DNA from 2 places in the Serratia odorifera genome. Region 1 is predicted to be linked to the other one. Evidence: predicted binding sites of a transcription regulator. Region 1 holds the regulator's gene; the other holds the start of a gene.

Region 1 (16,281 bases):
GTCAAAAAAGTAATCGCTGATTATAACGTAAACTGCCGTCGGGGCGAAACCACCGTACCCTGCAACACTATCGTGTTGAAAGTAAAGCTATTCCAATACGCGAATCACTTTACATGGCTGTCCCATCGCCAAAACGTTGGTCGGAATATCGCCGGTGACGATGCTGCCGGCACCGATGGTGCTGCCATCACCAATGGTCACGCCCGGCAAGATCAGCACATTGCCGCCAATCCACACATTGCTGCCGATAGTCACCGGCCTGGCGGAGGTCTGGAAGGGAAAGTCGGCATCACCGGTCAGACGTTCGCTGGCTTTCAGCGGATGGCTCGGCGTATAAACCTGCAGGTTGGGGCCGATCAGCGTGTTATCGCCAATGGTAATGGTATTACAGTCGAGGAATACCGCATTGACGTTGATAAAACAGTTGTTGCCGATACTGATGTGCTGGCCATAATCACACCAGAATGGCGTTTCAATCCAGCTCTGTTGCCCCCAATGCGCGAACAGCTGGCTCAGCAGACGATTTTTTTCGTCCATCTTCTGAGAATCCAGCGCGCCCAACTGCTTGCTAAGCGCCCGTGCCCGGTGATACAGGCCTATCAGTTCCGCATCGCGGCTGTTATAGATCTCACCGCGCAGCAACTTTTCTCTTTCGGTCATCGCGTGTTCCTTAAGCCAAGGTGTTGTCAGGCGTTATAACGCCACGTGCGGGCAATGCCCAGACGAAAACGCCACGGCGTTGATCTCAGCGCCAGCACGCCGCAGAAGTTGTGAGTCGATTCACGTTTTGCCAATCCGCAGGCGTGAATGTGCCGCTGCCGGCGTGATTAACGGGAGAAAATGGCTCAACTCTCGGCGAATTGGCCGATACATGTTAAAATCGCCTTTTTTACGTACCGGGAATATTTGCCATGAACCCAACCAACCAGGAAAAGCTGCTCGCGCAGGCAGAACAACTCTGTCAGCAACGCAATGTGCGCCTGACGCCGCAACGGCTGGAAGTGTTACGCCTGATGGCTCAACAGCCCGGTGCGATCAGCGCCTATGATCTGCTCGATTTATTGCGTGTCGCCGAACCGCAGGCCAAGCCGCCAACGGTCTACCGCGCACTGGACTTTCTGCTGGAACAAGGCTTTATTCACCGCGTTGAATCGGCTAACAGCTACGTGCTGTGCCATCATTTTGAGCAGCCAATGCACACCTCCGCGCTTTTCATCTGCGATCGTTGCGGGCAGGTAACCGAGCGCACCACCGCTGGGGTAGAGGAAACATTGCAAAAATTGGCAAAAGAGTCCGGTTTTGCCCTGCGCCACAGCGTGGTGGAAGCCCATGGACTGTGCTCAGGCTGTGTTGAAGTAGAGTCTTGCGACAGTAAGCACGATTGCAATCATGACCACAGCATCGTGATTAAAAAGAAATAGTCAGGCAGGTACGTCCCTGTACCTATGGGCCAAGACGTCTAGGGGGAACGCTGGCCCAAGGGGTGTCAAAGCGCCGCGTTCAACCGCGGGCGGATCGGATTACCAGCGATACTTGTTCTGATCTTCCCAGGCTTTGACTTCTTCTTCGGCCGCCGCCCTCTGGTAGCCGTAACGTTCCTGTATTTTACCGACAAGCTGTTCACGTTTCCCTTCAATGACCGTCAGATCGTCATCGGTCAGCTTGCCCCACTGTTCCTTCACTTTACCTTTAAACTGCTTCCAGTTACCGTCGGCTTGATCTGTGTTCATAATCTCTCCGTTACCTGTGGTTAGTCAGTTTTAGATAAATCGGGCTGGCGCCAACTGATTAAAATTTATGGCCATTTAACGCTATCTCAGCAATATAAAATCACCGTATAACTCGCCAGCCACGTGACTAATTATAGTCACCGACAACCAAACTACGGAAAATACCAGTTCAAAAAACCATTAACAAACCAAATTACAGATAAAAAATCGACAAAACAGTAACTAAACGCCGCTCCAGCATCAAGGTGGAATGTAACCAGATATAAACAAAAAGCAAAAAATACAGCAAAGAAACTAATGAATAGCCAAAGTCAGTGGCTACCGGCGTGGGCAAACCAGGTGCCATTCACGCTGTGCCGGTGCCAAACCCAGCCTAATGCCAGGCCACGCAGGCCGAGAAACACCGCCAAGGCCAGCCACAAACCGTGGTTACCCAACCATGGCAGGGTGAACAGCGTCAGGCCATACCCGGCGGCGGCGACCGCCATACTATTACGCATCTCCGCGCCGCGCGTGGCGCCGATAAACATACCATCCAGCAAATAACACCACACGCCCGCCAGCGGCAATAGCACCTGCCACGGCAGATAGAGGTTGGCCAGGGCGCGCAGCTCCGGCAACGACGTCAGCGCAGCAACGATGTGCTGGCCGGCGACGGCATAAATCAGCGCGAAGCCCAGCGCCACCATACATGCCTGCCGACATGCCGCACGCCAGATGCGTCGCAGCTGTCGATCGTCCCTTGCCCCATAAGCATGGCCGGAATGCGCCTCAACGGCATAGGCAAAACCGTCCAGCGCATAGGCGGTAAAGGTCAGCAGGTTCATCAGTACCGCATTTACCGCCACCACCTCGCTGCCGAGACGTGCGCCAAAGATGGTCAACGAGGCAAAGCACAGCTGCAGCAATAGCGATCGCAGCATGATGTCGCGGTTGAGCGCCAGCAGGCGACGCAGATTGCCACGCCAGGCGTGGCGCAGCATTGCCGGTGTAATACCACGCAGGCGCATCACCCGCCAACTGAGCCACACCCCCAGTAGCAGCGTGGCATATTCGGCAATGGCGGTGGCGGTGGCTGCGCCCTGCACGTTCCAGCCCAGCCCCATCACCAACCAGATATCCAGTACGATATTCAGCAGGTTGCCGACGATCAGCAGGATCACCGGCGCGCGCACGTACTGCACGCCCAGCAGCCAGCCCAGTAATACCAGGTTTGCCAAGGCGGCCGGCGCGCTCAGCCAGCGGATTTCCAGGAACAGCCGGGCCTGCGCCAACACCTCGGCGTCGCCACCGACGATGCTCAACGCCAGGTCGATCAACGGATGACGCAGCAGCACAATGGCCAAACCAGCCAGTAGCGCCAGCATCAGCGGTTGCATGAAGGCGCGCGCCAGTGCCAGGGGATTTTGCGCCCCCAGCGCCTGCGCGGCCAGCCCGGTGGTACTCATGCGCAGGAACAGTAACAGCATGAACAGGAAGCTGGTTGCCATCGAACCGATCGCCACGCCCCCCAGATAGTTCGGGCTGTCGAGATGACCAATCACCGCCGTATCCACCAACCCCAGCAGCGGTACGGTGATATTGGAAAAGATCATCGGCAGCGCCAGACGCCACAGGGCTTTGTCGGTATCGCTGGTGAAAGTGGCAAGCAGGCGCATAGTAACATGTTCCCGTAGGTACCCACGCTCTGGCAAGGGGAGCGATTTACCGGCTACGCCTTGAAAGCTCTTGGGTATGGTGATGTTTTGACGATGGCATCGCCCCAGAACGGGCTGAGGCGATTAGGTTCGGGGGACTGCGAGTTAGATCCAATCACCGTTGCGAATGACGCCGACGGCCAGGCCTTCAATGGTGAAGTTCTGCTGACGAAGATCGACCACAATCGGTTGAAACTCACTGTTTTCCGGTAATAACTCTACCACATTACCGTGTTTTTTCAGGCGTTTGACGGTGACTTCGTCTTCAATGCGCGCCACCACCACCTGGCCGTTACGCACGTCCTGGGTTTTATGCACCGCCAGCAAGTCGCCGTCGAGAATGCCGATATCGCGCATCGACATGCCGTTGACCCGCAGCAGGAAGTCTGCGTTTGGCTTGAAGAGCGAAGGATCGACCTTGTAGTGCCCTTCGATATGCTGCTGCGCCAGCAGTGGCTCACCGGCGGCCACCCGGCCAATCAGCGGCAGGCCGTCTTCATCTTCCATCAGCAGACGAATGCCGCGCGAGGCGCCGGAGACGATTTCGATGACGCCTTTGCGCGCCAGGGCCTTGAGGTGTTCTTCAGCGGCATTAGGCGAGCGGAACCCCAGACGCAGCGCGATCTCGGCACGCGTTGGCGGCATGCCCGTCTGCGAAATATGATCGCGAATCAGGTCGTAGACCTCTTGCTGTCTGGTAGTTAATGCTTTCATTCCGCCCCCTGTTTGTTTATACAGTCTTGCTGTGAGTATATACAGGTGAACGTGGATTGGGAACTGGAGAATGAATAAAAATCAGGGATTAGCGAGGTGCTGCGCAACATCGATTGCCTGCCGCTCAAACCAGGTATTGCCACAGTACGCTGACCCAGACAAACAGCGCCAGTGCAATCGCCAGCGACACCGCCGCCGAGCCCATGTCCTTGGCGCGGCCGGAAAGCTCGTGGTGTTCAGTGCCGATGCGATCGACGATCGCCTCAATCGCACTGTTGAGCATTTCGACAATCATCACCAGTACCACCGAACCGATCAATAAAATGCGCGCTATCGCACCCACATCCAGCCAAATCGCCAGTATGATGGCCAGCACGGTCGCCACCAGTTCCTGGCGAAACGCGGCTTCATGCTGCCAGGCGGCGGTCAATCCCTTATAGGAATATCCGAAAGCTTTGATGACGCGAGTCAAACCGGTTGCTTGATTTGCCATGTTGCGGTGTGCCTTTTATAAGTGATAAGTCATAATCTTAACGGCTCTGGTTTTTTTAACACCACAGATCTGCTACCCGGTTTCTGGTATGCTTGCGGCGCATTGCTAACAAGAGGCTTCACGTTGTTATGTCAGGTTGGCGTAAAATTTATTATAAATTATTGAATTTACCACTAAAACTGTTGGTAAGAAGTAAGGTTATCCCTTCAGATCCGGTCACGGAGTTAGGGTTGGATCCCTCACGGCCGATTTTGTATGTTTTACCTTATAATTCCAAGGCGGATTTACTGACGCTGCGCACCCAGTGCCTGGCGCAGGATCTGCCCGATCCGCTCACTCCGTTGGAGATCGACGGCGCCGTACTGCCGAGCTACGTGTTTATCCACGATGGCCCGCGCGTATTCCGCTACTACACGCCGAAAGAAGAGTCGGTAAAACTGTTCCACGATTATCTCGACCTGCACCGCAACAATCCGGATCTCGATATTCAGATGCTGCCGGTTTCGGTGATGTTTGGCCGTTCGCCGGGGCGCGAAAGCCACGGTACGCCGCATCTGCGTCTACTGAACGGTGTGCAGAAGTTCTTTGCCGTACTGTGGCTGGGACGCGACAGTTTTGTGCGTTTCTCCAATACGGTGTCTCTGCGCCGCATGGCGACCGAGCACGGTACCGACAAGATTATCGCGCAAAAGCTGGCGCGCGTGGCGCGCATGCACTTTTCACGGCAGCGTCTGGCGGCAGTCGGGCCTAGCCTGCCTGCACGTCAGGATCTGTTCAACAAGCTGCTGGCGTCCAAAGCGATTGAAAAAGCGGTAGAAGACGAAGCACGCAACAAAAAGATTTCGCACGAGAAGGCCCAGCAGAACGCCATTGCGCTGATGGAAGAGATCGCGGCAGACTTCTCTTACGAAACGGTGCGCCTGTCGGATCGCGTGCTGAGCTGGACCTGGAACCGCTTGTATCAGGGCCTCAACGTCACCAACGCCGAACGCGTGCGCCAGCTGGCGCAGGACGGGCATGAAATCGTCTATGTGCCATGCCACCGCAGCCATATGGATTACCTGCTGCTGTCTTACGTGCTGTACCACCAGGGGCTGGTACCGCCGCACATTGCCGCCGGTATCAATCTTAACTTCTGGCCGGCCGGGCCGATCTTCCGCCGTCTGGGCGCGTTCTTTATTCGCCGCACCTTCAAGGGCAACAAGCTCTACTCGACGGTGTTTCGCGAGTACCTCGGCGAACTGTTCACCCGCGGCTACTCGGTGGAATACTTCGTTGAAGGCGGTCGTTCGCGTACCGGACGCCTGCTGGAACCCAAAACCGGCACCCTGTCGATGACCATCCAGGCGATGCTGCGCGGCGGCACCCGCCCGATTACCCTGGTGCCGATCTACATCGGTTACGAACACGTGATGGAAGTCGGTACCTACGCCAAAGAACTGCGTGGCGCCACCAAAGAAAAAGAAAGCCTGCTGCAGATGCTGCGCGGTCTGCGTAAACTGCGCAACCTCGGCCAGGGTTACGTCAACTTTGGCGATCCATTGCCGTTGACCTCGTACCTCAATCAGCACGTGCCGCAGTGGCGGGAGTCGATCGACCCGATCGAAGCACAGCGTCCAAGCTGGCTGACACCAACGGTCAACGATCTGGCTGGCAAGATCATGGTACGTATCAACAATGCCGCCGCCGCCAACGCCATGAATCTGTGCTCCACTGCACTGCTGGCTTCACGCCAGCGTTCGCTGACACGCGAGCAGTTGATTGAGCAACTGGAGTGCTACCTGCAGCTGATGCGCAATGTGCCTTACGCCAGTGATGTCACCGTGCCGCAGCAGTCGGCAGAGGCGTTGCTGGATCACGCGCTCAACATGAACAAGTTCGAGGTAGAGAAGGACAACATCGGCGATATCATCATTCTGCCACGCGAGCAGGCGGTGTTGATGACCTATTACCGCAACAATATCCATCATTTGCTGGTATTGCCGTCGCTGATCGCCTCTATCGTGATGCACCATCGCCGCGTCTCGCGCAGCGAACTGTTACGCCAAATCAGCCTGATTTATCCGATGCTGAAAGCTGAACTGTTCCTGCATTACGATACCGACCAATTGCCGGCGGTGTTGAATACGTTGGTCGACGAACTGGCTCGCCAGCGGTTGATCTGCGACCAGGGCGAGGAGCTGGTGCTCAACTCGGCACGCATTCGTCCGCTGCAATTGCTGGCTGCCGGCGTGCGTGAAACGCTGCAACGCTACGCCATCACGCTGTCGATCCTGAGCGCCAACCCGAGCATCAACCGTGGCGCGCTGGAGAAAGAGAGCCGTATCATGGCGCAGCGTCTGTCGGTACTGCACGGCATCAACGCCCCGGAGTTCTTCGACAAGGCGGTATTTTCCACCCTGGTGGCCACGCTGCGCGCCGAAGGCTATATCAATGATATCGGCGATGCGATCCGTGAGCACACCATGGAGGTTTACAGCATGTTGAGCGATCTGATCACGCCGGAAATCAAGTTGACCATTGAGAGCGTCAGCCTGCCAGCGGACGGAAACGCCTTGCCGCCAGCGGTGGAAGAGCCCAAAGAAGACGAGTAATCAGTCGTTACCACGAAGAAGGCACCCACGCGGGTGCCTTTTTTATCTGCATCGTTTATGGCGTCAGCGCGTCAGATATAGCTCAGCGCGATACCGATAAACACCACCAACCCAACGTAGTTGTTATGCAAAAACGCCCGGAAGCAGGCATCGCGATCGCGCGTGGCGATCTGCCGTTGCTGATGAATAAACAGCGCCCCCGCCAGCAGCAGCGACCAATAAAACGCGCCACCCAACTGTGACAGATAGCCGACCGACAGCAACAGTAACAGCGTGGCGAACTGCAACAGGCCGACGATCAGCTTGTCATGGCGGCCAAACAGCACGGCAGTGGACTTGATGCCGATTTTCAGGTCGTCGTCACGATCGACCATCGCATACAGCGTATCGTACGCTACCGTCCAGCAGATATTCGCCAACAGCAACAGCCAGCAGCTCAGCGGCAAGGCTTCGCTGACCGCCGCAAAGGCCATTGGGATCCCCCAGCCGAACGCCGCGCCCAGCACCACCTGCGGCAGGTTGCTGACCCGTTTCATAAACGGATAAATCCAGGCCAGCGCCAGCGCCGCCAACGACAGCCAGATGGTCATGGCGTTCAGCGTCAGCACCAGGGCAAAGGACACCAGCACCAGCGTTACGAACAGGATTTTGGCCTCTTTTACGCTGACGCGGCCGCTCGGTAACGGCCGTTTGGCGGTACGTTTGACATGACCGTCGAAATCTCGATCGGCAAAATCATTCACCACGCAGCCGGCCGCCCGCATCAGAAACACGCCCAATACAAATACCAGCAGAATGGATACCGGTGGAATACCTTGTCCCGCCAGCCACAGCGCCCATAACGTCGGCCACAGCAACAGCAGGGTACCGATCGGCTTGTCAATGCGCATCAGATGGCAGTATGCCTGCCATTTACTTTGCTTCACGCTTCCTTCCACGTTCTCTGCTCTCCTCGTCACGCCGGATCGACGCGGTTCACCGTATAAATCGGCGATGCGGGTAAAAACAGCTCGGTCAGCAGCAGCGGTTTGCCCGCCAGACGCAGCCGCGAGCGACGCGCCCACAAATCGTCTTGCCGACCGATATGAATATAATCACGCGTCAGCGCGTCACTGCTGAACAGGTAGCGCCCCAACGGCACGGTGCCCAGATCGACCAGCGCCTGATCGGGACCGGTCAGCGTTTCCAGTGGGATCACCGTGCGCCCCAACAGCCAGGGTTGGTTGTCGCCCAGCAGGACGATTTCACGCAGCCAATAACGAGGGCTTTCCGGCAGGTGTTCCGCTTCGTCACCCAGTTCGGCGCGGCTGATAAAGCCTTCGCGCTGCGGTTCAACATGCACCCGTTGGCAATGCCGTTCGAAGCGTCGGGTCATCGAGCCCAGCTCCATTAACCAATCATTAACCGCGGCGGGAACCTCAGAGTGCGGTGCGGTGAGCCATTCCAGCGGAGGCAGGATGGATTCGCTAGTGCCAGACATTGATCTACTCCACATCAGCAGCGCGCGAAACCGGCCGCGCGCGCCAGACTATACAAACTGTTAACAGGAGACCATTGTAACGCAGAAAAGCAAAAGCGGCAGGGTGATTCAATGAGGGGACGGCGGGTTATCGCCATGCAGGGCATGGGAAGGCGCAGTATAACCGCGCCGGTGACGGTCAACCGGCAGCGACGAAAAAAGGTGCGCCGAGGCGCACCAGTCATCGAGCCAGCATCGACAGCGTGGGGTACTACCCCTTGCCTTTCACGCTGCTGATAAAGGTTTCACGCGCGGTGGACGAACCCAGTTTTTCAGCTTCATTCATCAGTTTTAGCGCCTTGTCGATATCCCCCGCCTTCACCGCCTGGCGAATACCGTTGTTAAAGTAACTTTCGGTATCATTCAGCATCGGCTCGGCCGGTTTCGCAGGCGCACTGGCCGCAGGGACGTTGGTGCCCACCACCACCGGCGCCGCTGCCGGCGCAGATTGCAGCATGCCGATCATCACGTTGCCGGTCCCCTGCTCGGCGGTGACTTTCAGTTTCAACTGACCGGAGGTGGTGTGACGGGCAATAGGATCGGGAATATCCGGCACCGCATTACCCACGCCGCGCGCATACGCCTTCGCCGGGTTGGTCAGTTGCGTGGTTTTGCTCAAATCCTGGCGGGTGGTATACACCAGCAGATAGATTTGCTTCTGACCCAGCGCCGGCGTCAGCTTCAGGGTGCCTTCCAACCGATCGGCTGACATCACGCCCGGCGGTTGATACGCGAAATAACTGCTTGGGTAATAGGCGGCCGGTCGCTGATGCTCATCCAGCACCAGCACGCTCGGCGCATAAAGCGCATTGTCTTTGGCAATGCTGCTCAGGGTGATTTCCAGCGATCCACGGTCGGCCGGCAGCGTATAGGCCGCCACCGCCCCTTGAATATCGCCCTGATTGATTTGCGGGCTGACGCTATCCAGCTTCACATCCTGGCTGACAGGCGGTACCAGCGGTTGCCAGGGCAGGCTTTGCAACGTAGCGGCGCCAATCGCCGGTGCCACGGAGACATTGGCCGGGGTAGCGGCGTTGGCCATCAGCGGCATACCGATCGACAGCGCCACGGACAGGCAGAGTGACAACAGATTTTTTTTCATTGTTATATCCCCATTCATGCCGGCAGCGGGCAGGCAAGCGCCACGCTGCCGGTAATCAGTGACGGGAAGAGGCGCAGGCGTCTTCCCACCGTGCCGGTATTACCACCAGATTTCCATCTGTGCGCCGAAGGTGACTTCATCGTCATTGCCACGGCTGAAGGTGTGGGCGCTGCTGTCGCTGTAGGCGGTGCCGGTGGTATATGCCGAACCGGAATCGCTGTTGGCGTAACCCCACTTCTCATCCCACTTGGCGTAGGTGGCGAACAGGCGGATTGCCGGACGTGACCAGATGCTGTCGCCGGCCTGCCATTGCTGCGCCAGCGTCACTTTGTACTGACCGTTGCGATCGCCGGTGCGCTGAGACTTGACATTGTCATAACCCGCTTCCAGCAAGGTGCTCATGATCGGCGTCCATTTGTACATTGGTCGCACGCCCACGGTGTACCAGGTGCTGCCGTTATCATTGTCTCGGTCGATGTCCTGATACATCGCCACGTACATCAGCGCCCATTTATCATTGAAATCAATTGCGCCGTGATCCAGTACGCGGAACATATTGCCGTTGTTATCGACGCTGGAGCCCTGGTTACGACCATTATTCTGTGAGGTCATCGAGTCAGAGGCGTATTGCAGCACAAATTTGTTGTAGCCGTTGAGGATGCTTTGCGTATGTTCCGCGGTGAACATCCAACCGTCCTTGGAGGCACCGTCGGCCAGATGGTAACCGTCCTGCACGTTGGCACGACCGTAATCGACGCCGAACTCCAGCGTACCACCCGGATTGGTTTCCAGACCGGCCAGACGGACGTCAAACACGTCATTGACGGTTGGGCGCTCGTCCCATTCGTTATACAGATAACCGTAAGAGCCGCCGGATTCGCCGTTACGGGTTACCGCCATCGACAATTTGCCGAAACCGAGATCCACATTTTCCAGACCCGCGCCCGGGCCGGAGATATCCCAGTAGTAGAAGTCGATCATGTGGACATCATGACGCTGATAGAAGCGCTTACCGGCCCACAGCGTGGAGCCAGGCAACCATTCGATCAGGTTTTTACCCTGCACATTCACTTCACGGAACCCCGGCGTGGTGTCTTCCCAGTCGGAACGCTGTGAAACCGAGTACGCCAGGTTGGTATCGAAGTAGAAGCTCTTGTCACCGTCTTTCCAGACTTCCTGGCCCAGCTTTAATTCCGCGTAGGTTTCACATTCGTTGCCAAGACGGTATTTGCTGCCGGCGCCGGTAGCCTGGAAGCATTGCTGCTCACCGCCGCTGCCAGTCCAGCCAATGCCGGAACGTGCATAGCCATGAAAATCCACCGCCATCGCTGATGAAGAGAGAACACCAGCGGCGACAGCCAGTGCCAGAGGGAGTTTGCGCAGAGTAGTCATCATTATTCTCCAGTTATACAGACCGTTACCCAATGGATTTCACACGGCGGCATGAGCGCCGGGATGCGGATTCCCCGCTGGCCGCACAAGCAGGCGACCGTAGGAAGATCTCGCAGCCAACGCTGCCGCAGCGCGAAAGGCGCCGGGTTGTGGTGCTTTAAACGCCCAGCTCCTGATGCAGCCGTTTACACGCCGTTCCATCCTCGCGGAACAGGTGGCAACGCTGCGGCGGCAAGCCGATGGCGAATGTGGCACCTTCTTCTACCAGCACCACGTCGTTCTGGCGGTAAACCAGGTTCTGACGGATTGCCGGGATTTGAATGTGGATTTGCGTCTCGTTGCCGAGTTGCTCCACCACCTGTACGTCACCTTCCAACGTCACTTCCGAGGCGTTGCTCGGCAGCAGATGTTCCGGCCGAATGCCCAACGACATGTTGGCGCCGGCCACGACCCCGCTGCCGTCCACCGGCAGCCAGACCAGTTGGCGGTTCGGCAGCTCGATCTGCACCTGCTGCGGCTCTGCCGCGGTCACCTTGACCGGCAGGAAGTTCATCTTCGGCGAACCGATAAAACCGGCGACGAAGCGATTGGCCGGGTAGTGATACAGCTCCAGCGGCTTGCCGACCTGCGCAACGCGCCCGGCGTCGAGCACCACGATCTTGTCGGCCAGCGTCATCGCCTCCACCTGATCGTGGGTGACGTAAATCATGGTGCGCTGCAAGCGCTTGTGCAGACGGGATATTTCGATGCGCATCTGTACACGTAGCGCGGCATCAAGGTTGGAAAGCGGCTCATCGAGCAGGAACACATCCGGCTCGGCCACCAGCGTACGGCCAATCGCTACCCGCTGACGCTGCCCCCCGGACAGCGCTTTCGGCCGCCGATCGAGCAAGTGCGCCAGTTGCAATACTTCGGAAACCTGATTTACCCGCGCCTTGATGTCCGCCTTTTTCGCGCCGGCCAGCTTGAGGCCAAACGACATGTTGTCCGCCACCGACAAGTGCGGATACAGCGCGTAGGACTGGAATACCATGCCGATACCGCGTTCGGACGGCGGCACCTCGTTCATGCGGGTTTCGCCGATAAACAAATCGCCCGACGTAATGTCCTCCAACCCGGCGATCATGCGCAGCAGCGTCGATTTTCCGCAGCCTGACGGCCCGACAAACACTACAAACTCCCCGTCGTCGATAGTCAGGTTGACGTCTCTGGATATCACGGCCTCGCCAAAGGCCTTATAAACGCTGCGCAGTGTGACGCTAGCCATGCGTTACTCCCCTGCTTTCGCAGTTAACATTCCTAGTGAAAATGGCGGAGGCAAACCCCGCCAAAACCCATTGATGACCCTCTTGGCCCTGCGCCGTCTGCCATGCCCATGGCATGGTCGCCTCAGACGGCGCAGCCGCCTGAGTATACGGCTGCAAATTAATCAGCGCTTCAAGGCATTGATCCTGATGGGTAATAAGTAAGCGAACCAGGCCATTTTGCTGGCTGACCGCCTGCAATTCGCCGTGTTGAATCACCGGCAACCGACGCAGCGCCAGCAATGAGCGGCAATACTGCAACGTGGATTGGCCATCGTGCTGCTGGCGGCTGATCGCCAGGGCTCGATGCTCAATAGCCACCTGCTGATACCAGTGAATCTCCCCCGCGGTAACCTGTTCCGGCGCTTCATGCCACGGCATCGGCGTTTGTGCCCCCAGCGGATCGTGCAGATCGGCGGCGTGTGGCAAACCCAGTTCTTCGCCCTGATACAGGCAAATCGGGGCTGGCAGCAGCGCCAACAGTGTCAGAAAGGCGTCGGCGGAACGTAAATCTCCCTGCCCCCAGTGGCTGACCACTCGCGGCTGATTGGCATCGCCGGTGCTCCATACGCTGTCCGCCAGTCGATGGCGACGGGCATTAAGCACCTCAACCAGTTTTTCCGCACTAAACGGCACCACCTGCTGCGCCAGCGGGCTGCTGGCATATGGCTGGTCGTCCTGATACAGATGGCCCGTGTCATCGCCGTGCCACAGGGTCAAGCCTCGCGCCGCCGCTGCGCCACTGGCATCCGCCAGCCACACTTGCGGTACCACCAGGCCATCCACCGACAGCGCGTCAAAATACGGCAACGTACTCAGCAGTCCCTCAACGTCACCGACGCCGTCGCCGTTGCCATCACGGAAACTCACCGGATGAATCCGGTACAACGTCGGGTGAGTGGCGCTATGCATTAACGACATAGGTACGATTTCCTGCTGCAACGGGGATAAAAGTGATGCTGCCGATAGTGCGCGAACCACAGGAAACGGTAATCATCCGTAAGCGGGTTTTTCATGGGGGAGGAGACGGGAGGATGAGAGAACGACCCGGATGGTCACAGGTTCGACACCTAAGACAAATCTGTGATCTATCTGGCAAAAATCGTCGGCATTTTTTGTGTCTAACCCCACAGAATAGGGCGTAATGTTAGCTGGATCACACTACCTGGCGATGGGGCGTAGACGGGGGGAGGATGAATCCATGTCGCTTTGCCACCCACTATAAGCAACGAAATCACTCTCCTTACCGCAGTGCCCACAGAAGGATTGGACTATGACTCGCAGAATTACCACCACCGCTCGCACTCTGGCGCTGTCAGCATTGACGACGCTGGTGCTTTCTTCGTCGGCGTTTGCCAAGATCGAAGAAGGCAAACTGGTTATCTGGATCAACGGCGATAAAGGCTATAACGGCCTGGCTGAAGTCGGCAAAAAATTTGAAAAAGACACCGGCATCAAGGTCACCATTGAGCATCCGGACAAGCTGGAAGAAAAGTACCCGCAGGTCGCCGCCACCGGTGACGGCCCGGATATCATCTTCTGGGCGCACGATCGTTTTGGCGGTTACGCGCAGTCCGGTCTGCTGGCAGAAATCCATCCGTCCAAGGCCTTCCAGGACAAAATCTATCCCTTCACCTGGGACGCAGTACGCTACGACGGCAAGCTGATTGGCTACCCGGTGGCGGTGGAAGCGCTGTCGCTGATTTACAACAAGGATCTGATCAAGGAAGCGCCAAAAACCTGGGAAGAGATCCCGGCGCTGGACAAAACGCTGCGCGCCCAGGGTAAGAGCGCCATCATGTGGAACCTGCAGGAACCGTACTTTACCTGGCCAATTATTGCCGCCGACGGCGGTTATGCCTTCAAGATGGAAAACGGCAAATATGACGTCAAGAACGTCGGCGTGGCCAACACCGGTTCGCAAGCCGGTCTGCAATTTATCGTCGACCTGGTGAAAAACAAGCACATCAATGCCGATACCGACTACTCCATTGCCGAAGCCGCATTCAACAAGGGCCAGACGGCGATGACCATCAACGGCCCGTGGGCGTGGACCAATATCGACAAGAGCAACATCAACTACGGCGTAGCACTGCTGCCCAGCTTCAATGGCAAGCCGTCCAAAGCCTTCGTTGGCGTGCTGACTGCCGGCATCAATGCTGCCAGTCCGAACAAGGAACTGGCGACCGAGTTTCTGGAAAACTACCTGTTAACCGATCAGGGTCTGGCTGACGTCAACAAGGATAAACCGCTGGGCGCCGTGGCGCTGAAGTCGTTCCAGGCGCAGTTGGAAAAGGATCCGAAGATAGCCGCCACCATGCAGAACTCGCAGAATGGCGAAATCATGCCGAATATCCCGCAAATGAGCGCCTTCTGGTATGCGATGCGCAGCGCGGTGATTAACGCCGTCAGCGGTCGTCAAACGGTTAAGGCCGCGCTGGACGATGCGCAAACCCGCATCACCAAGTAATGTCGTTGTGCGGGATTAACCTCCCCAACTAATTGGCGTTACACCGCGACGGCAAGTACGCCTATCCCCGGCAGCATAGCGAGCTATCTGACCGGGGTAAGCGGACACAGCCAACCAAGGTGTAGCGTCAAGAATGAAGGGGACGAGCGCCCCGCCGTTGCTGCAGAGAAAGGAACGCCCTATGCAATTAGCTCACGCCGGTTCGCCTGCGCGAAAAAAATCGAAGTGGTGGCAGAGTGAGGTAGTGAAATGGCTGTGTATCGGCCTGCTCAGCCTGATGACCTGCTATCTGATTGTGTTGATGTATGCACAGGGTGAATATCTGTTCGCCATTATGACGCTGATCCTGATCAGCGCCGGGCTGTACGTCTTCGCCAACCGTCGCGCCTATGCCTGGCGCTACGTATATCCGGGCGTTGCGGGTATGGGGCTGTTTGTGCTGTTCCCGCTGATTTGCACCATTGCCATCGCCTTCACCAACTACAGCAGTACCAATCAGCTGACGTTTGAACGTGCCCAGTCGGTATTGATGCAACGCCAGTTCCAGACCGGCAAGACCTTTACCTTCAGTCTGTATGCCGCAGCCAACCAGCAATGGCAGTTGCAATTGACTCATCCGGACAGCGGTGAACGGCTGATGTCAGAGCCGTTCAGCCTTGACGCCAATATGGCGGAACCGGTGAAATTAACCGCGGCCGCCGGCGAGCCCACCACCGAACGCGCCACGCTGCGCGTCATTACCCAACATCGTCAGGCCCTGAGCCACCTGGTAGCGCAGCTGCCGGACGGCGGTGAACTGCGCATGAGCTCACTGCGCCAGTTTGCCGGCACCAGCCCGCTGTATCACGTCGCCGACGACGGTAAAACGCTGACCAACAACCAAACCCAGGTGCAGTATCGGCCAAATCAGGAGATCGGTTTTTACCAGGCGGTGAACGCCGACGGCAGTTGGGCAAAGGAAACCCTCAGCCCGGGCTATACCGTTACCACCGGCTGGAAGAATTTCCTGCGCGTATTGCAGGATGAAGGTATCAAAAAACCGTTTATCTCGATTTTTGTCTGGACCATCGTGTTTTCGGTGTTGACGGTTTTCCTGACCGTTGCCGTCGGCATGGTGCTGGCCTGTGTGGTGCAGTGGGAAGCGCTGAAAGGCAAAGCGGTTTACCGCGTGTTGCTGATCCTGCCGTACGCGGTGCCGTCGTTCATATCGATCCTGATTTTCAAGGGGCTGTTCAACCAGAGCTTCGGCGAAATCAACCTGATGCT
Region 2 (16,281 bases), on a different contig from region 1:
GCATTTACACTTTAATTACAACTTAGGTCACAAACTGACAGCACTGACGGTCAAAAACCTCTCTGCTTTTTCAACCAACGCGGAGTTTGCTTCACAGCGCTTCTCGGTGTTTCCACGATCCGTTACACTGCCCAGCGGAAGATTGACGATAAAAAGAGGCTCCCTCATGTACCACGATCTGATTCGTAATGAACTGAACGAAGCGGCGGATACGCTGGCTAAATTTATCAATGACGATGCCAATATCGATGCGATTCAACGCGCTGCGGTATTACTGGCTGATGCTTTCAAAGCGGGCGGTAAAGTGATTTCCTGCGGCAACGGCGGTTCCCACTGTGACGCGATGCACTTCGCCGAAGAGCTGACCGGCCGCTATCGCGAAAACCGCCCCGGCTACCCGGCGATTGCCATTTCCGACGTCAGCCATCTGTCTTGCGTCAGCAACGATTTTGGCTATGACTTTGTGTTTTCCCGTTACGTGGAAGCGGTCGGGCGTGAAGGCGACGTGCTGTTGGGCATTTCGACTTCCGGTAACTCCGGCAATATCATCAAGGCGATTGAGGCGGCGCGCGCCAAAGGCATGAAGGTGATTACGCTGACCGGCAAAGACGGCGGTAAAATGGCCGGTTCCGCCGATGTGGAAATCCGCGTGCCGCATTTTGGTTACGCTGACCGCATTCAGGAAATTCATATCAAGGCGATTCACATCTTGATTCAGCTGATCGAAAAAGAGATGGTTAAGGCGTAATACCGGCCGGGGGCGCAAGGCCCCCGTGTCGATGATGTCGGGCGCGCTACGCCGGCCCGCATGTTTCAGTGACCCGTGTGGTTGAGGAGTGGCTTTCGATGTGTGAACTGCTCGGGATGAGCGCTAACGTACCTACCGATATTTGCTTCAGTTTTACCGGGCTGGTTCAGCGCGGTGGCCGCACCGGGCCACATAAGGATGGTTGGGGCATTACCTTTTATGAAGGCAACGGCTGTCGCACATTCAAGGATCCGCAGCCCAGCTTCAACTCGCCGATTGCGCGCCTGGTGCAGGAGTACCCGATCAAATCCTGCGCGGTGGTGTCGCACATTCGTCAGGCTAATCGCGGTGAAGTGGCGTTGGAAAATACCCATCCGTTTACCCGCGAACTGTGGGGGCGCAACTGGACCTACGCGCACAATGGGCAACTGAAAGGTTATCGTCGTCTGGAAACCGGCAACTTCCGTCCGGTAGGGCAGACCGACAGTGAATACGCCTTCTGCTGGCTGTTGCATCAGCTGTCGCTGAAATATCCGCGCACGCCGAGCAGTTGGCCGGCGGTGTTTCGCTATATCGCCTTGCTGGCCGATCAGCTGCGGCGGAAGGGGGTATTCAATATGTTGTTGTCGGACGGCAAGTACGTGATGGCATTTTGCTCGACCAATCTGTACTGGATCACCCGTCGCGCACCGTTTGGCAAGGCAACGCTGCTCGATCAGGACGTGGAGATTGATTTTCAGCGGCAGACCACGCCGAACGACGTGGTGACGGTGATTGCCACCCAACCGCTGACCGGCAACGAAACCTGGCACAAGATTGCGCCAGGCGAGTATGCGTTATTTCACTACGGTGAGCGGCTGGGAGGCTGAGAACGGATTGGTTTTTACCGCTGCCGGCTCGGTGGTCGAGGCAAACAGCGTGGTAGCCTGCCCGCTGGCCATCAGCGGTTTACCCAGCACGTACTGGCCGTTGGCGACGCCCATCATCGGCGGCTGGTGGTTTTTGACAAAATAGTCATAACCTGGTTTCAACTGGCGCCAGAAGCTGGCGTAGGTCGACGAACGGTGACGCTGCAGGTTTTGCTCGGTCATGCGGAACGGATAGATGCTGATGTTCACCCGGCTCTGACCGTAGGCAAACGCCGCTTCGACGTAACGATAAATCTCATCCATATAATCATTGGTCATTGCGTAGCAACCAATCGATTTGCATTCGCCATGGATCATTAAATAGGCACCGGAATAGCCTTGCGACCGATCGTAATCGTTCGGGAAACCAATATTGATGGCGCGATAATATTTGCTGTCCGGCTTCAGATGGCGAGCGTCAACGCTATAAAAGCCTTCGGGGCTTTTAAAGTCGCCTTCTCGACGTTTGGGGCCGAGGCCGCCGGAGTAGTTACAGATCGGGAAGGTGTTCACCAGCCGGAATTCATTACCCATCTTGGCGTACAGCTCCAGCTTACGTTCTTCTTTGAATATCTGTATATAGACCGGCGAACCCAACAATTGCTGTTTTACCACCGGCGTTTCCGGCACCTGCTCGCTCGCGCTGCAGGCCGTGATCATCGGCATAGAAAAAAGCATCGCAAACAACAGCGCGATTCTGCTCATTAATTATTCCTGCTTATTATTTATCTGCCGACGAAATCAAGTTCGCCCGCATGCCACTGACGTGTTTTGTTGCATTAATGCCTCGCCAGATTACCAGCGTGTTTATTTTTATCAATACGGTAGATGTATAAAAAAACTACAAAGCTCGATAAAAGTGAATTAAGCCCCAGTTTTTTACGATTAATGAGGGGATTACAGCGAAATTTAATTGTGTTTGCTTGACTCAGGTCACTGCTGAATGAAGAAAAATGTTGCGAAAAATGTTAACATCCCTGGCTGCCGCACCCGGTATTGCTATGGCCAGGGCTGCGGTTTTGGCGCGCGAATGGTGCGCAAGCAATGGACGTTAATGTGCAGCAATACGTTGGTCGTAGCGCGGTATGGCGAACACAAGAGTTAACACATGAAAATAAACGTTATCTCACCCGAGAATTCACGTTGGGCGCAATGCCGTTGAACCCAACCCGGAGGCGATATTTAGCGTCTCATAATCCTGGCATTGTCGGTACTGGCCCTGGCCACGACGGCATGTGTAACCATAAAACATCGTATAAATCCTATGATTAAAATCAGACAAGGGTTAGATCTGCCGATAGCTGGCTTGCCGGCTCAGGCGATTCAGGACGGCCCGCAACTCAAGCATGTGGCACTGCTGGGGGAAGAGTATGTTGGCATGCGCCCCTCCATGCTGGTGCAGGAAGGCGACAGCGTCAAGAAAGGCCAGGCGCTGTTTGAAGACAAAAAGAACCCCGGCGTCATGTTCACCGCGCCAGCCAGTGGCAAGGTGGTGGCGATCAATCGCGGCGAGCGTCGCGTGTTGCAGTCGGTGGTGATTGAAATCGCCAACGGCGGCGACGAGCAGGTCGAGTTTGCCAGCTATCAGCCGGCCGATTTGCCGCTGCTGGACCGCGCTGCGGTGGAAGGCGAACTGATCGCCAGCGGTCTGTGGACCGCGCTGCGCACCCGGCCATTCAGCAAAACCCCGCCTCCAGGCAGCTCACCGCGGGCGATCTTTGTTTCCGCCATGGACACCCAGCCGCTGGCGGCCGATCCGCAGGTGATCATCGCCGAACAGCTGGCGGCCTTTAACGCGGGTCTGACGGTGTTGAGCCGTCTGACCGACGGCAAAGTCCACGTCAGCCAGGCCACAGGCGGAACGCTGAGCGGCAACGGCAACCCGCAAATCAACTATAACGAATTCGCCGGTCCGCATCCTGCCGGACTGGTAGGGACGCATATCCACTTCCTGGAGCCGGTCAGCCTGAAGAAAACCGTCTGGCATATCGGTTACCAGGACGTGATTGCCATTGGCACCCTGTTTACTACCGGCCGCCTCGACACCCAGCGCGTTGTCGCGCTGGCCGGGCCGCAGGTTGAACAGCCAATGCTGCTGCGTACCCGTCTGGGCGCCAGCCTTGACCAACTGACGGCTGACCGGCTAAAAGCCGGCGAAAACCGCGTCATTTCCGGTTCGGTGCTGAGTGGCGTGCATGCCGTTGGGCCACGTGCCTATCTCGGTCGCTTTCACACCCAGGTTTCGGTACTGCTGGAGGGGCGCGAGAAAGAGCTGCTCGGTTGGGTACTGCCGTCGCCGAACAAATTCACTATTACTCGCACCACCCTGGGCCACTTCCTGAAGAGCAAGCTGTTTGCCTTTTCGACCACCACCAACGGTGGCGAGCGCTCGATGGTGCCGATTGGCAACTACGAACGGGTAATGCCGCTGGACATTTTGCCGACGCTGCTGCTGCGTGACCTGCTGGCGGGCGACACCGACAGCGCGCAGGCGCTGGGCTGTCTGGAGCTGGATGAAGAAGATCTGGCGTTGTGCACCTTCGTTTGCCCCGGCAAGTATGAATACGGTCCGGTGCTGCGCGACGTGCTGACCAAGATTGAGCTGGAAGGATAACCCATGGGCCTGAAGAACTTTTTTGACAAGATCGAGCATCACTTCACGCCGGGCGGCAAGCTGGAAAAGTGGTATCCGCTATTTGAAGCCACCACCACGGTGTTCTACACGCCGGGCACGGTGACGCATGGCGCGTCGCACGTACGCGATGCCATCGATTTGAAACGCATGATGATCCTGGTATGGATGGCGGTATTCCCGGCGATGTTCTGGGGGATGTACAACGTCGGCCAGCAGGCGATACCGGCGCTGCACCATTTGTACAGCGGTGACCAACTGCAACAGGTATTGACCGGCGACTGGCATTATCAGCTGGCGCAATGGCTGGGGGCATCGCTGACGCCGGATGCCGGCTGGGTCAGCAAGATGGTGCTGGGGGCGACCTACTTTGTGCCAATCTACGCCGTGGTGTTTATCGTCGGCGGCTTCTGGGAAGTGCTGTTTGCCATTATCCGCAAGCATGAGGTCAACGAAGGTTTCTTTGTCACCTCGATACTGTTTGCGTTGATTGTGCCACCCACTCTGCCACTGTGGCAGGCGGCGCTGGGCATTACCTTTGGTGTGGTGATCGCCAAGGAAATCTTCGGCGGTACCGGGCGCAACTTCCTCAACCCGGCGCTGGCCGGTCGCGCCTTCCTGTTCTTTGCCTACCCGGCGCAGATTTCCGGCGATCTGGTGTGGACCTCGGCAGACGGTTTCTCGGGCGCAACGCCCCTGGCTCAGTGGAGCGCGGGTGGGGCGCACAGCCTGACCAACGTCGCTACTGGCCAATCCATTAGTTGGATGGATGCGTTTCTTGGCAACATTCCCGGTTCGATCGGGGAAGTGTCGACGCTGATGATTCTGATCGGCGGTGCCATCATCCTGTTCGGTCGCGTGGCCTCATGGCGCATCGTTGCCGGCGTGATGGTCGGCATGATTGCTTCGGCCTATCTGTTCAACGCTATCGGTTCGACCACCAACCCGATGTTCGCCATGCCATGGTATTGGCATCTGGTGTTGGGCGGTTTTGCCTTCGGTATGATTTTCATGGCTACCGATCCGGTTTCCGCTGCCTTTACCAACAAGGGAAAATGGTGGTACGGCATCCTGATTGGCGTGATGTGCGTGTTGATCCGCGTGGTCAACCCGGCCTATCCGGAAGGCATGATGCTGGCGATTCTGTTCGCCAACCTGTTCGCACCGCTGTTCGATTATCTGGTGGTGCAGGCTAACATCAAGCGGAGAAAAGCCCGTGGCGAATGAAGCAAAAAATGACAGCATCGGTAAAACGCTGCTGGTAGTGCTGTTGCTGTGTCTGGTGTGTTCAGTGGTGGTGGCGGGAGCCGCCGTCGGTCTGAAGTCCAAACAGCAGGAACAAAAGCTGCTGGACAAGCAGCGTAACATCCTTGACGTGGCGGGCCTGTTGACGCCTGGCATGCCGCAAGAGCAGGTGAAGCAGACCTTTGGCAAACGTATTGAACCACGCCTGCTGGATCTGAACAGCGGCGAGTTCGTGGCGGGCAACGCCACGGCGTTCGATCTGCCTGCCGCGCTGCGTGACGACAGCAAGAGCGTCGCCCTGCCGGCCAGTCAGGACTATGCCGGTATCAAGCGCCGCAGCAACCACGCCGAAATCTACCTGGTGCGTGATGATGCTGGCGCGGTCAACAAGATCGTGCTGCCGGTATACGGCACCGGTCTATGGTCGATGATGTACGCGTTTGTGGCGCTGGACAGCGACGGTAATACGGTGAAGGGCATCACTTACTACGACCAGGGGGAAACGCCGGGTCTGGGTGGTGAAGTGGAAAATCCGAGTTGGCGCCAGCAATGGATCGGCAAGAAGCTGTTTGACGATAACGGCGAGCCGGCTATCCGCGTGGTGAAAGGCGGAGCGCGTGCCGGCGATGTGCACGGCGTGGACGGGTTATCCGGCGCGACGCTGACCTCCAACGGCGTGCAGCACACTTTTGATTTCTGGCTGGGCGAACAGGGGTTCGGCCCGTTCCTGAAAAAAGTTCGTGAAGGAGCGCTGAAAAATGGCTGATTCCAAAGAGATTAAACGGGTTCTGCTGGGGCCGTTATTTGATAACAACCCGATTGCCCTGCAGGTGTTGGGCGTGTGTTCCGCGCTGGCGGTAACCACCAAATTGGAAACGGCGGTGGTGATGACCATTGCCGTGACGCTGGTGACGGCGTTTTCCAGCTTCTTCATTTCCCTGATCCGCCACCACATTCCGAACAGCGTGCGCATTATCGTACAGATGGCGATTATCGCGTCGCTGGTTATCGTGGTCGATCAGGTGCTGCGTGCCTATGCGTTTGAAATTTCCAAACAGCTGTCGGTGTTCGTTGGTCTGATCATCACCAACTGCATCGTGATGGGGCGCGCTGAAGCCTATGCCATGAAATCGCCGCCGATCGAAAGCTTTATGGACGGTATCGGCAACGGGTTGGGCTATGGCGTGATCCTGATTCTGGTCGGCTTCCTGCGTGAACTGATCGGCTCCGGCAAACTGTTCGGCATGCCGGTGTTGGAAACCCTGCAAAACGGCGGCTGGTACCAGCCAAACGGCCTGTTTTTGCTGGCGCCAAGCGCGTTCTTTATCATCGGCCTGCTGATTTGGGTGCTGCGCACCTTGAAACCGGCACAGATCGAAAAGGAGTAATCGCCGATGGAACATTATATCAGCCTGTTTGTCCGCGCCGTTTTCGTTGAAAACATGGCGTTGGCGTTCTTCCTCGGGATGTGTACTTTCCTGGCGGTGTCCAAGAAAGTCTCCACTGCCTTTGGCCTCGGCATTGCCGTTACCATCGTGCTCGGCATCGCGGTGCCGGTGAACAACCTGGTTTACAACCTGATCCTGCGTGACGGCGCGTTGGTGGAAGGCATCGATCTGAGCTTCCTCAACTTCATTACCTTTATTGGCGTGATTGCCGCGCTGGTGCAGATTCTGGAGATGATCCTCGATCGCTTCTTCCCGTCGCTGTATAACGCGCTCGGCATCTTCCTGCCGTTGATTACCGTGAACTGCGCCATCTTCGGCGGCGTTTCCTTCATGGTACAGCGCGACTACAACTTTGCTGAATCGGTGGTGTATGGCTTCGGCTCAGGCACCGGCTGGATGCTGGCGATTGTTGCGATGGCGGGGATCCGCGAAAAACTGAAGTATGCCAATGTGCCGTCGGGTTTGCGCGGTCTGGGCATTACCTTTATTACCACCGGGCTGATGGCGTTGGGCTTTATGTCTTTCTCCGGGGTTCAGTTATAAGAACCCAGATATAAAGGCGGGAAATTTATGGAAATTATTTTAGGCGTAGCGATGTTCACCTGCATCGTGATGGTGCTGGCGCTACTGATTCTGTTCGCCAAATCCAAACTGGTGAACACCGGCGACGTTGCCGTGGAAGTGAACGGCGATCAAGAGAAAAGCTTCCACGCTCCGGCGGGGGACAAACTGCTGAACATGCTGTCGGGCCAGGGCATTTTCGTGTCCTCGGCCTGTGGCGGCGGCGGTTCGTGCGGCCAGTGCCGCGTGGTGATCAAAGAGGGCGGCGGCGATATCCTGCCCACCGAACTTTCTCACATCACCAAACGCGAGGCGAAAGAGGGGTGCCGCCTGGCGTGCCAGGTCAATGTGAAGCAGAACCTGAAGATTGAGCTGCCAGAAGAAATCTTCGGCGTGAAAAAATGGGACTGCGAAGTTATCTCCAATGATAACAAGGCCACCTTTATCAAAGAGCTGAAGCTGAAAATTCCTGACGGCGAAGACGTCCCGTTCCGCGCCGGCGGGTTTATCCAGATCGAAGCCCCGGCGCACGACATCAGTTATGCCGATTTCGACGTGCCGCAGGAGTACCGCGGCGATTGGGACCGCTTCAACCTGTTCCGCTACCGCTCGGTGGTTGATGACACCACGGTACGTGCCTATTCAATGGCCAACTACCCGGACGAGAAAGGCATCATCATGCTGAACGTGCGTATCGCTACGCCGCCGCCGAACAATCCGGACGTACCGCCAGGCATTATGTCCTCGTATATCTGGTCGTTGAAACCGGGCGACAAGGTGACGATTTCCGGGCCGTTTGGCGAGTTCTTTGCCAAGGATACCGATGCCGAAATGATCTTTATCGGCGGCGGTGCCGGTATGGCGCCGATGCGTTCGCATATCTTTGACCAGTTGAAGCGCCTGAAGTCAAAACGCAAAATCACCTTCTGGTATGGCGCGCGCTCGCTGCGTGAAATGTTCTATGAAGATGACTTCAACCATCTGCAGGATGAGAACGAGAACTTCACCTGGCACGTGGCATTGTCCGATCCGCAACCCGAAGATAACTGGACCGGCTATACCGGCTTTATCCACAATGTACTGCTGGAAAACTACCTGAAAAACCATCCGGCGCCGGAAGATTGCGAGTTCTACATGTGTGGGCCGCCGATGATGAACGCCGCGGTGATCAAGATGCTGAAAGATCTGGGCGTGGAAGACGAAAACATCATGCTCGACGACTTTGGTGGCTAAATGCGCGCGCTAGCACTGAAAGGCTGGATGACGATGGTGGCGCTTGGCGCCACCCTGTTGCTGACCGGTTGCGGACCGGAACAGGTCAATCTCGATGGCAAAACCATGGGGACGTACTATTCGATCCGTTATCTCACCGGTGACAACACGCCTTCCGCCGAGACGTTGCAAAAGGAAATCGATCGGCGTCTGGAGCAGGTGAATGACCAGATGTCGACCTACCGGCCCGACTCGGAGCTGAGCCGCTTTAACGCCAGCCGCGAGGTCGATACGCCGTTCCCGGTATCGGCCGCGACGGCGAAGGTGGTGGCCGAAGCGCTGAGGATTAACCGCGTTACCGACGGTGCGTTGGACGTGACCGTTGGGCCGCTGGTCAATCTCTGGGGCTTTGGGCCGGAAGGGCGACCGGACAAGGTGCCGAGCGATGTCGAACTGGCGCAGCGCCGTGCCTGGACCGGTATCGATAAACTGGCGGTGCAGGGCAACGCGCTGGTGAAGCATATCCCCGAGCTGTACGTTGATCTGTCGTCTATCGCCAAGGGTTATGGCGTGGACGTGGTGGCGGAATACTTGCAATCACAGCAGATTAACAACTATATGGTAGATATCGGCGGCGAAGTACGTACCCGTGGCCATAACGGCAAGGAGCTGCCATGGCGCATTGCCATCGAGCGGCCGAACGCCGGAGTGGAGCAACGCGCGCAACTGGTGATCCAACCGGGGAATATGGCGATCGCCACCTCGGGGGATTATCGTAACTATTTCGAACAGAACGGCGTACGTTATTCACATACCATCGATCCGACTACCGGCAGGCCGATCGCGCACCATCTGGTGTCGATCACGGTCATTGGGCCTAACTGCATGACCGCCGACGGCCTGTCTACCGGGCTGGATGTTATGGGGCCGGATCGTGCCCTGGCTCTGGCGAATCTGCTGGGCATTCCGGTGTTTATGATAGTGAAGAACGGTGACGTTTTTGAAGAGCGCTATTCCAATGCGTTTAAACCTTATCTAAAGAAAAATCAGTGAGGCCGCCATGCTGACGGTATTTGTCGCAAGCTTTATTTTGTTTTTGCTGATTATCGGCGGCATGTCGCTCGGTTACGTGTTCAAACGCAAGAGCCTGCAAGGCAGTTGCGGCGGTATTACCGCGTTGGGCATGGACAAAGTGTGCGATTGCCCGGAGCCGTGCGATGCGCGTAAAAAACGCCTGGCGAAAGAAGCGCTGCGCCGCGAGCAACTGGAAAAACACCGCATCCTGTAAACCGTGCGCTGCACGCAGCGCACGACAACCGCGCTTTATTTCGCCTTGCGAAAACGCAGGGCATCCTTTGGCGAATTGACCATCACGCCATCAACGCCCAATGCCAGCGCCTGCTGATAATCCTGCGCGGAATTGATGCCAAACAGAATGATGTGCGCCGGCCCTTTGGAGCGGAAGCAATCGATCGATTCCTTGTCCCAGGTCAGCAGCGCTTTGGAGCGGCCCTCGCCCAGAGTGTACTTTTCTACCACTTCGACTTCACGCTTCAATTCCAGCCCATACCAACGGGGCTGATTGCCGTCCGGTTTTATGTCGCACTGATGCGCCATGGTGATGTTGGCCAATAATGTGCGGGTTTCATCGCGGGTTTCAAAACGTTTAATCGCCGCTGGCAGGGCCGCCAGGTAACGGGCATCGGTAGAATAGACCCGCGTGCGGTCAAGCGCCTCGGCCTTTTCCAGCGTTGCCAGCAGTGCTTTGGCAAATTGCGCCGGATCGGCATCGGGAGATTTGATGTCCAGGTAGAAGGTCACTTTCGGGAATTCCTGTAGCACCGTGTCCAGTCGCGGGATGCCGATCCCCTGGCCACGGAACGGGTGGTGACCGTCTTTGCCAAACGACCAGCCGGCATCGACCTTGGCCAGTTCATCTGCGCTATAGGCGGAAACCGCGCCGGTTTTATCCGTGAGCGAACTCAGGTCGGAAGGGCGGTACAGCACGATCGCGCCGTCTTTGGATTGTTGCAGCGTGATCCACACCGCGTCGACGCCGTTTTTCAGCGCGCTGCGAATGGCGACCAGGGTATTTTCCGGCGCATCGGCGGTGCCGCCGCGATGGGCAACGATGGCTGGCGCATGACCACTGGCTGCGCTGGCGAGGGTGGAGATCAGGGATAATGCCGAAACCAATACATAACGGGAAAAAGTAGTCATTGAGCACCTTCTTGTGCGTAGGGTAAGCGTCATTTATGAGGCGTAACGATTATTTCCTGAAATGATACGCTTGAAAAATTAAGCTTTTTTAACAAATAGAAAATAACGATGCTTTTTCGATAAAACATACGTTAAAACCAGACTTGAGCTTTCCCATTGCTACTGTATACTTATACAGTGTTATTGGAGGGCGCATGCGTAAAATCATTCATGTCGATATGGACTGCTTCTTTGCCGCGGTAGAAATGCGCGACAATCCCAGTCTGCGCGATATACCGCTGGCGATCGGCGGCAGTGCCGATCGGCGCGGGGTGATCAGCACCGCCAACTACCCGGCACGCCGTTTTGGCGTGCACAGCGCCATGTCCAGCGCCATGGCCTTGAAACTCTGCCCGCATTTAACCTTGTTGCCCGGCCGCATGGCGGCTTATAAAGAAGCCTCACAGCATATTCGCGAAATTTTTGCGCGTTATACGTCATTAATCGAACCGCTGTCGCTGGATGAGGCCTACCTCGACGTGACGGATAGCCCACGCTGCAACGGCTCGGCAACCTTGATAGCCGAGCATATTCGTCAGGCCATTTTTGACGAATTGCAGCTCACCGCTTCCGCCGGCATTGCGCCAATCAAATTCCTTGCCAAGATCGCGTCGGAACTGAACAAACCCAATGGCCAATACGTGATTACGCCAGCGCAGGTGCCGGCTTTTTTGCAACAGCTGCCGCTGAGCAAGATCCCCGGCGTCGGGAAAGTAACGGCTAAGCGCCTGGAGGAAGTCGGGTTACTCACCTGCGCCGACGTGCAGCGCTACGACCTTGCGGCGCTGTTAAAGCGTTTCGGCAAATTTGGCCGCGTATTATGGGAACGCTGCCAGGGGATCGACGAACGCAGCGTTTCACCGGAGCGCCTGCGTAAATCGGTTGGCGTAGAACGAACCTTGGCGGCAGATATTCATGATTGGCAAGATTGTGAGCAGTTGATTGTCGATAAGCTGTATCCAGAACTGGAAATGCGCCTACGCAAGGTGAAACCCGATTTGCATATCGCGCGTCAAGGGGTAAAGCTGAAGTTTCAGGATTTCCAGCTCACTACCCAGGAACACCTGTGGCCGGTATTAAATCAGGCAGATTTGCTGGCGGTGGCAAAGCAGGTATGGTGTGAGCGGCGCGAGGGGCGTGGCGTGCGCCTGGTGGGGCTGCATGTGACGCTGCTCGATCCGCAGCTGGAGCGGCAGCTACTGCTGCCGTGGGACGCGTAGCGGCCGGGCGAACCCGGCGATGGTTGCCGCCTAAGCCCATGGCCGACGCCTGCTGTCTGCGTCGGCCATGGCCGTCGTTGGCATTAACCGCGTTCGGGGATCGCTTTCAGCAACTGGGTCAGCAACTGCCAGTACAGGCCGACGCTGCCGATGTGCACTTGCTCATCCGGCGAGTGCGGCCCGGTGATGGTTGGTCCGATGGAAACCATATCCATCTGCGGATAAGGCTTCTTGAACAGACCGCATTCCAGACCGGCGTGGATCACCATAATGTTCGGCGTCTTGTTGAACAGCTGCTGATACAGTTCGCGCACCAGATGCATTACCGGTGAGTCCGCATCCGGCTGCCAGCCCGGGTAACCGCCCTTTGGTGCCACGTTGGCACCTGCCAGTTGGCCCAGCGCGGTCAGCATACCGACCACATAATCCTTGCCGCTGTCGATCAGTGAACGAATCAGGCAGATGATTTCCGCTTCCTGTTCTCCGGTGGTGACTACGCCGAGGTTGAGTGAGGTTTCAACCACGCCTTTCACCGCGTCGCTCATGCGGATCACGCCGTTTGGCGTACCGTTGAGCAGCGCCAGGAAACGGTGCTGGCTGTCAGCGTTCAACGCTTGCAATGCGCTGGTGGTTGGCTCCAGCAACACGGTAATGTTCTTTTCCTTGGCGGACAGCTCGTTTTGCAGCGTTGCCAGGAACGCCTGGCTCAGCGCTTTCAGTTGGTCAACCCGATCGGCCGGTACTGCCACGCAGGCAAAGGCTTCACGTGGAATGGCGTTGCGCAGCGTGCCGCCGTTCAGTTCCAGCAGGCGCAGGTTCAACTGCGGTGCATGATCAAACAGGAAGCGTGCCAGCAGTTTGTTGGCGTTACCCAGCCCCAGATGGATATCGGCACCGGAATGGCCGCCTTTCAACCCTTTGAGGGTCAGCTTCAGCGTTTGGTAACCGGCTGGCAGCGCTTCGCGTTGCAGGGGCAGGGTAGTGATGAAGTCAATACCACCGGCGCAACCCATATAGATTTCGCCTTCTTCCTCGGAGTCGGTGTTGATCAGGATCTCCGCCTGCAGCCAGTTGGGTTGCAGACCAAAGGCGCCGTCCATGCCGGCTTCTTCGGTCATGGTCAGCAACACTTCCAGCGGGCCGTGCTCAACGCTGTCATCTGCCAGCACCGCCAGTGCCGAGGCCATGCCGATGCCGTTGTCGGCGCCCAGCGTGGTGCCGCGAGCCTTGATCCATTCGCCGTCAATGTACGGTTGAATCGGATCTTTGGTGAAGTCGTGCTGCGTATCGTTGTTTTTCTGCGGCACCATGTCCAGGTGCGCCTGCAAGGCGACCGGCTTGCGATTTTCCATGCCTTTGGTGGCCGGCTTGCGTAGCAGAATGTTGCCAACGGCATCGCGTTCGGCGTGCAGGTTTTTTTCTTTTGCCCATGAGAGGATGTGCTGTGCCAGCTGTTCTTCATGGTAGGACGGGTGAGGAATAGAGCAGATTTTGGCAAAAATATCCCACAGCGGCTGTGGTGAAAGTTGAGACAGTTCAGACACGTTAAGTCTCCTGTTACGGCATACGTCAGGTGGCGGCAATGCCGTGCGGTTAGGTTAATGGGTATCTGTGCGTCTTCGGCACGATAGGCAGAGAATATCACTTTCTTTTACCGGGTGCGCGTACCGCATTGCGCTGTTTATTTGCGGTAACGCTGGTGTTTGGCCGGTGAGGCAGGCGCTTGGCAGCATCATTCACCTGCGTTTGTCCGCAAGGAAATCCGCATCAATTCCTCGGTTCAACTGGTATTCATCGCAACCAGTCTCTATAATCTCGCGCAACCTTTTTTCCCCTGATCACTGAGTAAGCCACTTCAATGTTGGCTGGGACACCATTCTATGAGCGAAAAATACGTTGTTACCTGGGATATGTTGCAAATGCAAGCGCGCAAACTGGCGCATCGCCTGCTGCCTGCCGATAAATGGACCGGCATCATCGCGGTAAGCCGCGGCGGCCTGGTGCCAGCGGCACTGTTGGCGCGCGAATTGGGTATTCGCCACGTCGATACCGTCTGCATTTCCAGCTATGACCATGACAACCAGCGCGAAATGAAGGTGCTCAAACGTGCCGAAGGCGACGGTGAAGGCTTTATCGTGGTAGACGATCTGGTGGATACCGGCGGCACGGCCAAAGCCATCCGCGAAATGTACCCGAAAGCCCACTTTGTCACCATCTTCGCCAAACCTGCCGGTCGCCCGCTGGTGGACGACTATGTGGTCGATATCCCGCAGGATACCTGGATCGAGCAGCCGTGGGACATGGCGGTGAGCTTCGTGCCACCGATCGGCGGCCGTTAATCCCCTCGACAAGACGCGCCGCGTTGACCCGCCTGTAGCGATTGACGGCAACGATAGCGCAGAGGCGTATTTCGCCTGTTACAACGCCCGGTTATGCCGGGCGTTGTTATATTCACTATCGGTCATCTTCTGTAAATTCCCCGCTATCGTCCGGGATATTTTGGTTTCTCGCCGCAGAGTTAGGTACACTACCTTCCGTTAAGTAGGCTTTTTGCAGCCTACGACCAGCTTTACGGAGGCTGTTGTTACCATGGCACAAGCCAACCTTTCTGAAATTCTATTCAAACCTTCATTCAAGCACCGCGAGACATCGACGCTGATCCAGCGCGCGCATCACGCCAAAGCGGCCAGCCTGCATACCCCGCTGGAGGGTGACACCGCCAACAACTGGTATCGGATGCTCAACCAACTGTTATGGACCTGGCGCGGAGTTGATGCGCTGGAGATCGTTGAAGTGCTGTCGCGCATTGCGGCGTCCGACGCCGAGCATAGCGACTCACAGCTGCTGGATACCGTGGTCGGTTACCGTAACGGCAACTGGATTTATGAATGGGTGCACCAGGGGATGCAGTGGCAGCAACGGGCCGTTGAACAGCAGGACCCGCTGTTGGGTGGCCAGTATTGGCTGAACGCCGCTAATTTTTACAGCATCGCCGGCTATCCGCACCTGAAGGGAGATGAACTGGCCGAGCAGGCGGAGGTGCTGTCCAATCGCGCCTACGAAGAAGCCGCGCTGCTGCTGCCGTATCAACTGAAGGAGCTGTCGTTCAATATTGAAGGTGGCAGCCCGATTACCGGCTTTCTGCATATGCCGGACAACGGCAAGGCGCCGTTCCCAACGGTACTGATGTGCGGCAGCCTCGACACCTTGCAAACCGATTATCACCGCCTGTTCAGCGATTATCTGGCGCCGCGCGGCATTGCCATGTTAACGATTGATATGCCGTCGATAGGTGCCTCGTCCAAGTGGAAGTTGACGCAGGATTCCAGTTTTTTGCATCAACAGGTGCTCAGGCAACTGCCTTCGGTGGCGTGGATCGATCATCAACGCGTTAGCGCCTTTGGCTTCCGGTTTGGTGCCAATGTCGCGGTGCGGTTGGCGTATCTGGAGCCGCATCGGCTGCGCGGCGTTGCCTGCCTCGGCCCGGTGGTGCACAGTATTTTGTATGAAGCGCGTAACCAGCAGCGGGTGCCGGATATGTATATGGATGTGTTGGCCAGCCGTATGGGGATGGCTGCGGCCTCCGATCAGGCGCTGAAAATGGAACTGAACCGTTATTCGCTGAAAATGCAAGGCTTGCTTGGCCGCCGCTGCCCAACGCCGATGCTGGCCGGATATTGGCAACAGGATGCGCTCAGTCCGAAGGAAGAGTCGCAGCTGATCGTCTCCTCCTCACTGGATGGCAAACTTTTGGCTATTCCGCGCAGCCCGGTGTACCGGAGTTTCCACCAGGCGCTATTGCAGATTAGCGGGTGGCTGAGCGATAAAATGCGTTAATTAGTTGCTAAATTTTAACAGTTTGTTAAAAAGAGTGGTCTACATTGAGGAGGTTGAAGCATGACATTACCGAGTGGTCACCCTAAAAGCCGACTAATGAAAAAGTTTGCCAGCTTAGGGCCGTACCTGCGTGAAGGGCAATGTGAGAACGACCGGTTTTTCTTTGATTGTCTTGCGGTCTGCGTCAACGTGAAGCCTGCGCCAGAGAAGC

The links. The regulator LexA, encoded in region 1, represses DNA repair genes until DNA is damaged. The targets are predictions, from matches to a motif close to TNCTGTATGTACATACAGNA.
Region 2: dinB (DNA polymerase IV) is a predicted target of LexA. The motif match lies at 11,135-11,154, and genes of this name have one in related genera.

What each region holds. Positions count from the first base shown of each region.
Region 1 is NZ_JBGMUT010000003.1:29,249-45,529, reverse strand. It holds gene ACCC84_RS10655 (sugar O-acetyltransferase) at 88-660, opposite strand; gene zur (zinc uptake transcriptional repressor Zur) at 912-1,421, shown strand; gene ACCC84_RS10645 (CsbD family protein) at 1,521-1,730, opposite strand; gene dinF (MATE family efflux transporter DinF) at 2,042-3,388, opposite strand; gene lexA (transcriptional repressor LexA) at 3,533-4,141, opposite strand; gene ACCC84_RS10630 (diacylglycerol kinase) at 4,266-4,634, opposite strand; gene plsB (glycerol-3-phosphate 1-O-acyltransferase PlsB) at 4,763-7,228, shown strand; gene ubiA (4-hydroxybenzoate octaprenyltransferase) at 7,300-8,166, opposite strand; gene ubiC (chorismate lyase) at 8,184-8,708, opposite strand; gene malM (maltose operon protein MalM) at 8,959-9,849, opposite strand; gene ACCC84_RS10605 (maltoporin) at 9,949-11,241, opposite strand; gene malK (maltose/maltodextrin ABC transporter ATP-binding protein MalK) at 11,399-12,508, opposite strand; gene ACCC84_RS10595 (alpha-amylase family glycosyl hydrolase) at 12,501-13,466, opposite strand; gene malE (maltose/maltodextrin ABC transporter substrate-binding protein MalE) at 13,819-15,015, shown strand; gene malF (maltose ABC transporter permease MalF) at 15,197-16,281, shown strand, end outside.
Region 2 is NZ_JBGMUT010000012.1:19,692-35,972, reverse strand. It holds gene lpcA (D-sedoheptulose 7-phosphate isomerase) at 167-748, shown strand; gene ACCC84_RS20590 (class II glutamine amidotransferase) at 847-1,617, shown strand; gene dpaA (peptidoglycan meso-diaminopimelic acid protein amidase) at 1,585-2,361, opposite strand; gene ACCC84_RS20580 (Na(+)-translocating NADH-quinone reductase subunit A) at 2,921-4,270, shown strand; gene ACCC84_RS20575 (NADH:ubiquinone reductase (Na(+)-transporting) subunit B) at 4,274-5,515, shown strand; gene ACCC84_RS20570 (Na(+)-translocating NADH-quinone reductase subunit C) at 5,505-6,299, shown strand; gene ACCC84_RS20565 (NADH:ubiquinone reductase (Na(+)-transporting) subunit D) at 6,292-6,921, shown strand; gene nqrE (NADH:ubiquinone reductase (Na(+)-transporting) subunit E) at 6,928-7,524, shown strand; gene nqrF (NADH:ubiquinone reductase (Na(+)-transporting) subunit F) at 7,552-8,775, shown strand; gene ACCC84_RS20550 (FAD:protein FMN transferase) at 8,776-9,807, shown strand; gene nqrM ((Na+)-NQR maturation NqrM) at 9,815-10,042, shown strand; gene ACCC84_RS20540 (glycerophosphodiester phosphodiesterase family protein) at 10,078-10,974, opposite strand; gene dinB (DNA polymerase IV) at 11,169-12,233, shown strand; gene pepD (beta-Ala-His dipeptidase) at 12,317-13,777, opposite strand; gene gpt (xanthine phosphoribosyltransferase) at 14,114-14,572, shown strand; gene frsA (esterase FrsA) at 14,823-16,070, shown strand; gene crl (sigma factor-binding protein Crl) at 16,131-16,281, shown strand, end outside.